DNA from 2 places in the Pseudomonas sp. StFLB209 genome. Region 2 is predicted to be linked to the other one. Evidence: riboswitches for the same ligand, from Rfam matches in the RefSeq annotation. Region 2 holds a riboswitch; the other holds the start of a gene.
The links. A riboswitch is a leader RNA that binds a small molecule or an ion and turns the genes downstream of it on or off. The one in region 2 is predicted to bind thiamine pyrophosphate.

Region 1 (5,053 bases), 3.3 Mb from region 2:
TCTGGCGGGCTGACAGCTTCTACGCCATGGCCGAACTGCTGATGCGCGGTCTGGGCTGGGCCTGGCTGCCCCGGCACGTGGTGCAATACCCCACCTACCAGAGCCAGATGGTCGAACTGCCCAGCGAATGGCGCCCGCCAGCGCTGGTGGTGGAACTGGCCTGGCGTCGCGATACACCGCTGGGGCCGGCGGCAAAATGGCTGGCCGAGCGCTTTGCGGTGCATTTGCAGGCGATTGGCTGATCATCGACCCCGGATCCTTGTAAACTTCGCCGCCATGAACAGAACTCTCTATACCCTGCTGTTTCACCTGGGCCTGCCGCTGGTTGCGCTGCGCCTGTTCCTGCGTTCGCGCAAGGCGCCTGCTTATGCCCGGCGTATCAAAGAACGCTTTGCCTTCGGTCTGCCGCCGATGCGCCAGGGCGGGATCTGGGTGCATGCGGTGTCGGTGGGCGAGAGCATTGCTGCTGCGCCGATGGTCCGGGCGCTGCTCAAGGCGTACCCGCAGCAGACCATCACCCTGACCTGCATGACGCCCACCGGTTCCGAGCGGATTCAGGCGCTGTTCGCCAATGAGCCGCGGATTCAGCACTGCTACCTGCCCTATGACCTGCCGTGGGCGGCAGGACGGTTTCTGGACCATGTACGGCCGCGGCTGGGCATCATCATGGAGACGGAGCTGTGGCCCAACCATATTCACCAGTGCGCGCGACGCGGTATCCCGGTGGTGTTGGCCAATGCCCGGCTGTCCGAACGTTCGGCACGGGGTTATGCACGGTTTGCCGGCCTGACCCGGCCGATGCTGGCAGAAATGAACGGCTTTGCCGTACAGACAGAGGCCGAAGCCCAGCGCTTTCGTGACCTAGGCGCGCGGCCCGAATGCGTGACGGTCACCGGTTCGATCAAGTTCGACTTGACCATCGACCCACAGTTGCCGGTACAGGCTGCGCACTTACGCGAGCAATGGCAGGCCACGGCCCGGCCGGTATGGATCGCCGCCAGTACCCACGCGGGCGAAGACGAGAGCATCCTGGCGGCCCATCGCCAATTGCTCGCCAGCCACCCGCAGGCCTTGCTGATCCTGGTCCCGCGCCACCCCGAGCGTTTCGACAGCGTGCACGAGCTGTGCCGCCAGCAAGGTTTCGACACGGTCCGGCGCTCCAGCGGCCAGCCGGTGACCGCCACGACCACCGTGCTGTTGGGCGACACCATGGGCGAGCTGCTGTTTCTCTATGCACTGGCCGACTGCGCCTTTGTCGGCGGCAGCCTGGTGCCCAATGGCGGTCACAACCTGCTGGAACCGGCCGCGCTGGGCAAACCGGTACTCAGCGGCCCGCACCTGTTCAACTTCCTGGAAATCGCCGCCATGCTGCGCACCGCCGGCGCCCTGCAGCAAGCCAGCGACCCGACCGCACTGGCCAAGGCCGTACAGCACCTGTTCGAGCAGCCCGACCAGGCCCGCCGCATGGCCGAGGCCGGTTTGCAGGTGATGAAAGCCAATCAGGGCGCCTTGCAGCGGCTATTGGCGTTGATTGATCGGTTGGTGGCCTAGGGGACGTGCCGCGCGGTCGTACAGCAAACACGAGATCCTGTAGGACCGGCTTTAGCCGCGAAGGCTTCCCGGCTAAAGCCGGTCCTACGAGGTCCGTGTTTGCTACGCGACAGCGGGGCGCCGAGGCGGCGGGCGAGCTCCTACGACATATTCAACGCTTGGCCGGCCGCTCAAAGTTCTTGCGCGCCTCGGCCGCCAGATCCGGTGGCAGAAAATCCCGGTCCGGGTTGTAGTCAGGCTTCAGATAGCGCGCCAAATCCTGCAAGTCACCAGGGTTCAACGTCCCGGCCGCCTGCTTCAAGCGCAAGCTGTCGATGATGTAGTCATAGCGCGTGTTGTTGTAGTCACGCACCGACGCATACAACTGACGCTGGGCATCGAGCACATCGACGATATTACGGGTGCCCACTTGATAACCAATCTCCGTCGCTTCCAGCGCACTCTGGTTGGAGATGATCGACTGCTTGCGCGCCTGCACCTGTTCCACGTCGGTATTCACCGCACGATGCAGATTGCGGGTGTTCTCCACCACCTGGCGGCGCAGGCTTTCGCGGCGCTGTTCACTCTGGCTCAGGCGCGCATAGGCCTCCCGTACCTGGGAGCTGGTCAGACCGCCGCTGTACAGCGGGATATTGACCTGCAGACCCACTGTGCGTTGTTCGACATCGCCGCTGTAGTTGGTGCCCGTGTAATTGGGATTGGAAAACCCTTGCAGATCGTTATCGCCGCGTTGCCAGGTGGCGACAGCATCCACGGTTGGCGCATGCCCGGCTTTGCGCTGGCGCAGCGTCTGTTGTGCGGCATCGACGGCGTGATTACTGGCCAGCAGGTCGAGGTTTTGCAAGGCGGCGGTGTCGACCCAGGCCTTGGCGTCGTTGGGTGACGGCGGCAGCACCGGCAGGCTGTGAACAATGCCTTCGATCGCGCTGTATTGGCGATTGGTCAGCGTCACCAAGGCCTGGAAGGCATCGTCCACCTGACGCTGGGCGATCAGGCGGTTGGCCCGTGAGCTGTCGTAGCTGGCCTGGGATTGCAGCACATCGGTCTTGTCCGACAGGCCGACGTCAAAGCGCTCATTGGCCTGATCAAGCTGGCGCCGGAACGCCGACTCCTCGGCTTTGGCAGTCGCCAGATTGTCCTGGGCGCGCAAGACACCGAAATAGCTCTGCGCCGATTGCAGGATCAGGTTCTGTTCATTGGCTGACAGCTCCAGCGCTGCCTGTTCGTTGACCGCCTCGGCCGCCTGTAGCTGGAACCAGCGATCAGCGCGGAACAGCGGCTGGCTCAGGGTCGCCTGGTACAGGGTGCCGCTGCGGGTGGCGGTGGCCTTGGGCTGGTCGATGCTGGTGCGGGTGCTGCTGTTCTGGGCGCTGGCCGAGAGGTTGGGCAGCAGGCCGGCACGGGCCTGGGGTACGCCTTCGATACGCGCCTGGTAATCGGCACGGGCGGCGGCCAGATCGGCGTTGTTGTCCACTGCCTGCTGATAGACATTCACCAGCCCGGTCAACGCCGTCGGTGGTGCATCAGTGGCCCAGCTCGGGGCAATGCAGGCATACGACACGGCGAAGGCCAACGGCAATTTGCGCAGCATGGGCGTTCCTTTTCCAGAAGATGATCGCAGTCGGCGAGTGTAGAGCCAGATGTTCGGCGCAACAATCAGCTATTTCGGCCATTTCAGCCACTTATCGCAGGTGTTGCATTTGGGACTGGCGCTCGCTCCCGAGCCGGCATAGACTGGCGCCGTTCTTGTCGGGGTGCCTTGCTATGAGGCTGAGATCGGTTAAACCGGATCCCGTTGAACCTGATCAGGTTAACGCCTGCGTAGGGAACAAGATTGCTCGCTCCCGGCGAGTCCTCTTGAGTGTCGTCCGGGGTCGTGCGTTCAATATTTATGCACCACTTCGCGCCGCGTCACTCTGCGTCATTGCATGCATGACGCCCTCCGTCCGTTCAGGTCACTCCGACAATCAATCCGTGCAGGATGTCAGGAGAGACCGTGATGACGACAAGAAAAACCAATAACGCCCCCCATCTGAGTGAATCGGCCCAGGTCGACTCGGGTTCGGTCCAGCCTTTTACCCGTTCGCAGAAGATCTATGTTCAGGGCTCGCGCCCGGATATCCGCGTGCCGATGCGCGAGATCAGTCTGGACGTGACGCCTACCGATTTCGGCGGCGAGATCAACGCGCCGGTCACCGTCTACGATACCTCCGGGCCTTACACCGACCCCAATGTGATCATCGACGTGCGCAAGGGCCTGGCCGATGTGCGCTCGCCGTGGATCGAGTCGCGTAACGACACCGAGCGGCTGGGCGGTCTGAGCTCCAATTTCGGCCAGCAGCGCCTCAACGATGCCGAACTGACAGCCCTGCGGTTTGCCCATGTGAACAATCCGCGCCGCGCCAAGGCGGGCGCCAACGTCAGCCAGATGCACTATGCGCGCAAGGGCATCATTACCGCCGAGATGGAATACGTCGCCATCCGCGAAAACATGAAACTCCAGGAGGCCCGCGCCACCGGGCTGCTCAAGCAGCAGCACGCCGGGCACAGCTTCGGCGCCAGTATTCCCAAGGAAATCACTGCCGAATTCGTGCGTGAAGAAATCGCCCGCGGCCGGGCGATCATTCCGGCCAACATCAACCACGTCGAGCTGGAACCGATGATCATCGGCCGTAACTTCCTGGTGAAGATCAACGGCAACATTGGCAACAGTGCGCTGGGTTCGTCCATCGAAGAGGAAGTGGCCAAGCTGACCTGGGGCATCCGCTGGGGCTCGGACACGGTCATGGACCTGTCCACCGGCAAGCATATCCATGAAACCCGCGAGTGGATCATCCGCAACTCACCGGTGCCGATCGGCACCGTACCGATCTATCAGGCGCTGGAAAAGGTCGGTGGTATCGCCGAAGACCTGACCTGGGATTTGTTCCGCGACACCCTGATCGAGCAGGCCGAGCAGGGCGTGGACTACTTCACCATCCACGCCGGTGTGCTGCTGCGCTACGTGCCGATGACGGCCAAGCGGGTCACCGGTATCGTCAGCCGCGGCGGCTCGATCATGGCCAAGTGGTGCCTGGCGCATCACAAGGAAAACTTCCTCTACACGCACTTCGAAGACATCTGCGAAATCATGAAGGCCTACGACGTCAGCTTCTCGCTGGGCGACGGTCTGCGTCCGGGTTCGATTGCCGACGCCAACGACGCCGCGCAGTTCGGTGAGCTGGAAACCCTCGGCGAGCTGACCAAGGTCGCCTGGAAGCATGACGTGCAAACCATGATCGAAGGCCCTGGCCATGTGCCAATGCAGTTGATCAAGGAAAACATGGACAAGCAGCTGGAGTGCTGCGACGAGGCGCCGTTCTATACCCTCGGCCCGCTGACCACTGATATTGCGCCGGGTTACGACCACATCACCTCGGGCATCGGTGCGGCGATGATCGGCTGGTTCGGTTGCGCGATGCTCTGCTATGTCACCCCGAAGGAACACCTGGGCCTGCCGAAC
Region 2 (5,053 bases):
GCAGGTGGTCAGCAGTGATATCGACAACCTGACGCTGACCGCCGGTTACCTCGACCGCCAGAAACTGCGCGACTCCTCCAACAGTGACGGGCTGACACCCGATGGCTACAGCGGCGCTGAGTCCGATGCGTTTCGCTACATGGGCGCCGAGTACAGCCCTGACAAGGCCTGGCGGCTGAGTTACTTCCATGGTGAGCTGGAGAATTTCTACCAGCAGCATTTCTTCGGCGTACAGCACCAGTTGCCGCTGGCCGGTGGCTCACTGAACACTGATCTGCGGGTGTTCGACAGCCGTGACAGCGGGCATGCCTGGAAGGGCCGGATCGATAATCGCCTGTACAGCGGGCAGCTGGCTTACAGCCATTCCGGGCACACCGTGGGGGCCGGCTATCAGAAACTGAGCGGCGATGCCGGCCTGCCGTTCGTCAATGGCGCGACCGTCTACTCGTTCAGTAACGTCGGCATCGGCAAGTTCATCCAGGAGGATGAAAAGACCTGGATGCTCAGCTATGCCTACGACTTCAGCGCTGCCGGCATCAAAGGCTTGAACTTCATGACCCGCTACCTGAGCGGCGATAACGGTAAGTCCGGCAGTGCCGGGCAGGCCGAGTGGGAGCGCGATATCGAGCTGGCCTACACCGTGCCCGACGGCAGCTTCAAAGGCCTGGGTGTGAAGCTGCGCAACTATGTGTACCGCGCCGACTTTTCTCGCGGCCGCGACAGCAATCGGCTTTACCTGACCTACGACATCGCGCTCTGGTAAGCCGTTGCGTCAGGACAGCGCCTGCAAGGCCTCGCGGATCCGCCGCACGGCATTGATCGAGCTGTCGTTGTCGCCATGCACACACAGAGTATCGACCCGCAATTGCAAGGCGCTACCGTCACTGGCGGTCAGCGCCTCGCCACGGGCCAGGGTCAGGGCCTGAACGATGACTTTCTCTGCCTCGTGGTGGACGGCACCGGGCAGGTTGCGTGACACCAGGTGGCCGTCGGCATCATAGGCACGGTCGGCAAACGCCTCAAACCACAGCGGCACGCCGTACTCAGCGCTCAGGTTCAACGCCGTGTCGTTGTTGCGCGAGGCCATCAGCATCAGCCGCAGATCCCCACCGTAACCGGCCAACGCCTTGAACACCGCGCGCAATTGCGGCTCGGAACGCATCATGTCGTTGTACAGCGCGCCGTGGGGTTTGACGTACTGCACCCGGCCACCCTGAGCGCGGCAAATGCCTTCCAGCGCACCGATCTGGTACAGCAGCAGGTCTTCGATTTCCTGCGGTGAGCAACTCATCGAGCGGCGGCCGAAACCGACCAGGTCAGGGTAGGCCGGGTGCGCGCCGATGGTCACCCCATGGCTCAGCGCCAGGGCCACGGTCTTGCGCATGGTCGAAGGATCAGAGGCATGAAAACCGCAAGCGATATTCGCGCAATCGATCCACGGCATGACCTCGGCGTCACGGCCCATGGTCCAGGCGCCGAAGCTTTCGCCGATGTCGCAGTTTAAAAGTGGAGTGTTCATGGTGCGGGTTCCTGGGTGAAGGCATGGGGTGCTGGCATTGCTGTAGACCGGCAGGGAGATGATCCGCTTCAGTCGGGAAAGCGGACACTGTAATGCTGTTCGCTGCTGAAGCAGCTCCTACGGGGTAATGCCGATCAGTTAAGGAGGATAACTTGATTTTTCCTGCCTTATGCTGACGTGTGGGAGGGGCCGGCCGGCGCCTCCCACAATGACCGCCCTTAACCGATAGGCATTGCTCCTGCGGGGTTGCGACAGACCACAGGCTATTTTTCCCACTCGGCCTTGGGAATCAGCAAGCCGTGGTTACCGTTATAGGCAGCGCGCTTTGGCGATTCCCAGCCTGCCAGCAAGTCCGCGTCCAGGCGATAGATCTCCACCCCCAGCGGGCGGCACACGCTCAGCGGGTCCTGGGCATCCGGGCCCCACATCGGTAGCGACAGGTCACCACCCGGACAGGTCGACAGCGCGCACAGCAGGTCGATCTCGGCAAACAACTCCAGATAATCGCCTTTTTGCGCCGGGCAGGCTTTCATGAAGTACATGTCGTCATGGTTCAGCCCGGTGCACTGGAAGATGTTCAGCACGTCATGCACGTCGAATTCGGTCAGGCCGTGGGGCAGCACAGCGCGGGTCAGGTTGGAGTGGCAATGGTGATGAAAGTCTTCGCCGGTCAGCATGCGGTTCACATAAGGGTCGCAGCGGGTGCCGAGCAGATCGTGCAGGCGCCCGCCGTGTTCGTCGATACCGTAACCGGCCAAGCTGTCGTCGGTGATGGTCACCAGCGGCCGCAGAAACGGCAGGTTCGACCACAGCCGGTCATGGGTGCTCACATGGGCACCCTGCAACTGACGGGTACGCGCCGCCCACATCCGCTCGCGCGGGTCGTTGGCATTCCATACGTTGAAGTCGCCGACCTGCGGGCCGACCGGGGTGGTGATGCGAAACACATGACCGGCCGGCACCTTCCAGGCGCGACCGGTGCGGATCGGCACCTCGAACTGTTCGATCAGCGTGCGGCTGCCTGTGCTGTCACGAATGCGCTCATAAAACGGCTTGTCGACCTGCAACGCGGAGCCTTTGCTGACCTGGTAGGCGGCGGGGTAATCCTTGTACATGCTGGACCTCGGCGGACGGCTTGATTGTTCAACAATAATGTCTTTATTCGAAAAGCGATAACCATGCCATGTTTCGAGAGAGCCCCGGTTCACCAAGTGCTGGCAGGCAGATCGGTTCCATAGAGCGGTGCGACGTTACCAACTGCTACGTTGCGGTACGCGCAAGTGCAGATGAACCACGCCATTTGCCCAGCTGGATGACAACCAGTCTCATCTCCTGTATAGATGCTCACCACCAAGGGGAGCCCGGGCACGGGCTGAGAAATCGTTGATGCAGTGCGATGACCCTTCGAACCTGATCCGGATCATGCCGGCGAAGGGATGGTCCGATGCGCCGGAGCGCGGGCTTTTCACGAGTCTGCCAGCCGCCCATCAACTCCTGCCTTTACGCCGGCCTCAGTGTTTCCATCTTCACAGAGAGCCCAGCACCATGAGCGAGCGCTTTACCGAAACCCTGCGCCAACAGAGCGAACCTGACTGGTCTGCCACTGTGCAGCATCGCTTTGTCCAGCAACTGTGCAGCGGCACCCTCGACGATCAGGTCATGGGTCGTTACCTGATCCAGGACCATCGCTTTCTCGACAGCTTCCTGACCCTGCTCGGTGCCGCCATTGCCACGGCTGACAACTTCGAGTCGCGCCTGCGCCTGGGGCGTTTTGCCGGGATGATTTCGGGTGAGGAAAACACCTACTTCCTGCGCTGCTTCGAAGCCCTCGGCATCACCGAACCGCAGCGCCAGGACCCGCCTGATGCGCCGGCCACGGCGGGCTTCAAGGCAATCATGCGCGAAGCGGCGGCGACCCGTTCTTATGCGGCGGCGCTGGCGGTGCTCAACGTCGCCGAGTGGTCGTATCTGGACTGGGCGAGCAGGGCACAACAACCGTTGCCGCCGCGCTTTGTGCATGCTGAGTGGATCACCCTGCACGACAACCCGTTTTTCCGCGATTTCGTCGCATTCCTGCGCAGCGAACTGGACCGCGTCGGTCCCGCCGAGCAAACCGTCACCCGGGATTTCTTCCTGCGCGCGGTGCGCCTGGAGCGTGAGTTCTTCGACGCTGCTTACGCCACCGAGGCTTGAACCATGGATATCTTCGCCCGCCTGAAAACCGCGGCTTGCACCGAATGGCGCAGCTACGTGGAACACGCCTTCGTCCAGCAACTGGGCGCCGGCACCTTGCCCCAGGCTGCCTTTCGCCAGTACCTGATTCAGGATTACCTGTTCCTGATCCAGTTCGCCCGCGCCTGGGCGCTGGCCGCTTATAAAAGCCGCAGCATCGACGACATTCGTGCGGCCCAGGCCGGGCTGGCGGCGATTCTCAACGAGACCGAGCTGCACGTGCGCCTGTGCGACCGCTGGGGCATCAGCCGCCAGGTTATGGACGCCGCCCCCGAGCATCAGGCGACCGTGGCCTATACCCGTTACGTACTCGACTGCGGCGCCGCCGGTGACTTGCTGGAACTGCACGTCGCCCTGGCGCCGTGCGTGATTGGCTACGCAGAAATCGGCCGCGCCCTGGCGCCTCAGGGTGTCGACGCGTTGGGCGAGCATCCGTATGTCGACTGGATCGGTGAATACGCCAGCCAGGGTTATCAGCAGGTCGCGGCTGATGCCCGCCGTCACCTCGATCAATTGGCGGCGCGGAGCATGACCGAGCAGCGTTTTGCTCAATTGACCGGCATCTTTGCCACCGCCTCGCGGCTGGAAGCGGACTTCTGGCAAATGGGGCTGGAGGTACTGAAACACTGAAAATCGACAGGCGGTAGGCGGCGAGCGGGCGTATCACTCGTCTTTTTATAGATAGACGATGATCCAGGGGATCGACATGCTCGCTGAACCGGCCGCCCCTGCAACGGACCGGCAACCCTGGCAGAGCGCTGCCAATGTTGTCAGTGACACCCTGCGGATTCCCTTGGCCGCCAGGGCGCTGGGTGATGCCCTGTTTGCGCAAGTGGCCGTCAATGACCTGCATGCACGCCAGGCCTTGCCAAGCTGCCGCGAAAAGCCCCTTCCTTCAGGTGGGGGATGAAAGCGGCACCGCGAAGCGGTCATAGGGGTTAACATCCCTAAAACCGCCCCATCCTGTGTTTCATGACTGAAATGAAAGCGACCAAAACCCTCAAGGTTCGAGTGCGGGATAAGCACGCAGCGCAGCTGCGTGAAGCTTCTCGTGCTGTGAATTTTGTGTGGAACTACGTAAACGAGTTGAGCAGTCGCTCGATTCGTGAGCATGGTCGTTTTCTGTCGGCGTTCGACATTCACAAGTACACCAACGGGGCCGGCAAGGACCTGGGACTGCACAGCCAATCGGTGCAGGCTGTTGCCGACGAATATGTCACACGGCGCAAGCAGTTCAAAAAGCGCCAGCTCCGCTGGCGCTGCTCGGGCGGCGCTCGGCGCAGCCTGGGCTGGGTGCCCCTC

Region 1: it holds a riboswitch for thiamine pyrophosphate, as region 2 does, so the genes downstream of both, thiC (phosphomethylpyrimidine synthase ThiC) here and PSCI_RS26230 (TenA family protein) in region 2, are expected to answer to the same signal.

What each region holds. Positions count from the first base shown of each region.
Region 1 is NZ_AP014637.1:2,592,389-2,597,441, forward strand. Features, by position in the region: gene PSCI_RS11765 (LysR family transcriptional regulator) at 1-242, shown strand, start outside; gene waaA (lipid IV(A) 3-deoxy-D-manno-octulosonic acid transferase) at 277-1,551, shown strand; gene PSCI_RS11775 (TolC family outer membrane protein) at 1,703-3,142, opposite strand; TPP riboswitch at 3,292-3,396, shown strand; gene thiC (phosphomethylpyrimidine synthase ThiC) at 3,551-5,053, shown strand, end outside.
Region 2 is NZ_AP014637.1:5,897,997-5,903,049, reverse strand. Features, by position in the region: gene PSCI_RS26245 (OprD family porin) at 1-763, shown strand, start outside; gene PSCI_RS26240 (5-oxoprolinase subunit PxpA) at 773-1,519, opposite strand; gene PSCI_RS26235 (urea carboxylase-associated family protein) at 1,783-2,634, opposite strand; TPP riboswitch at 2,863-2,973, shown strand; gene PSCI_RS26230 (TenA family protein) at 3,065-3,712, shown strand; gene tenA (thiaminase II) at 3,716-4,381, shown strand; gene PSCI_RS26220 (hypothetical protein) at 4,458-4,661, shown strand; gene PSCI_RS26215 (RNA-guided endonuclease InsQ/TnpB family protein) at 4,733-5,053, shown strand, end outside.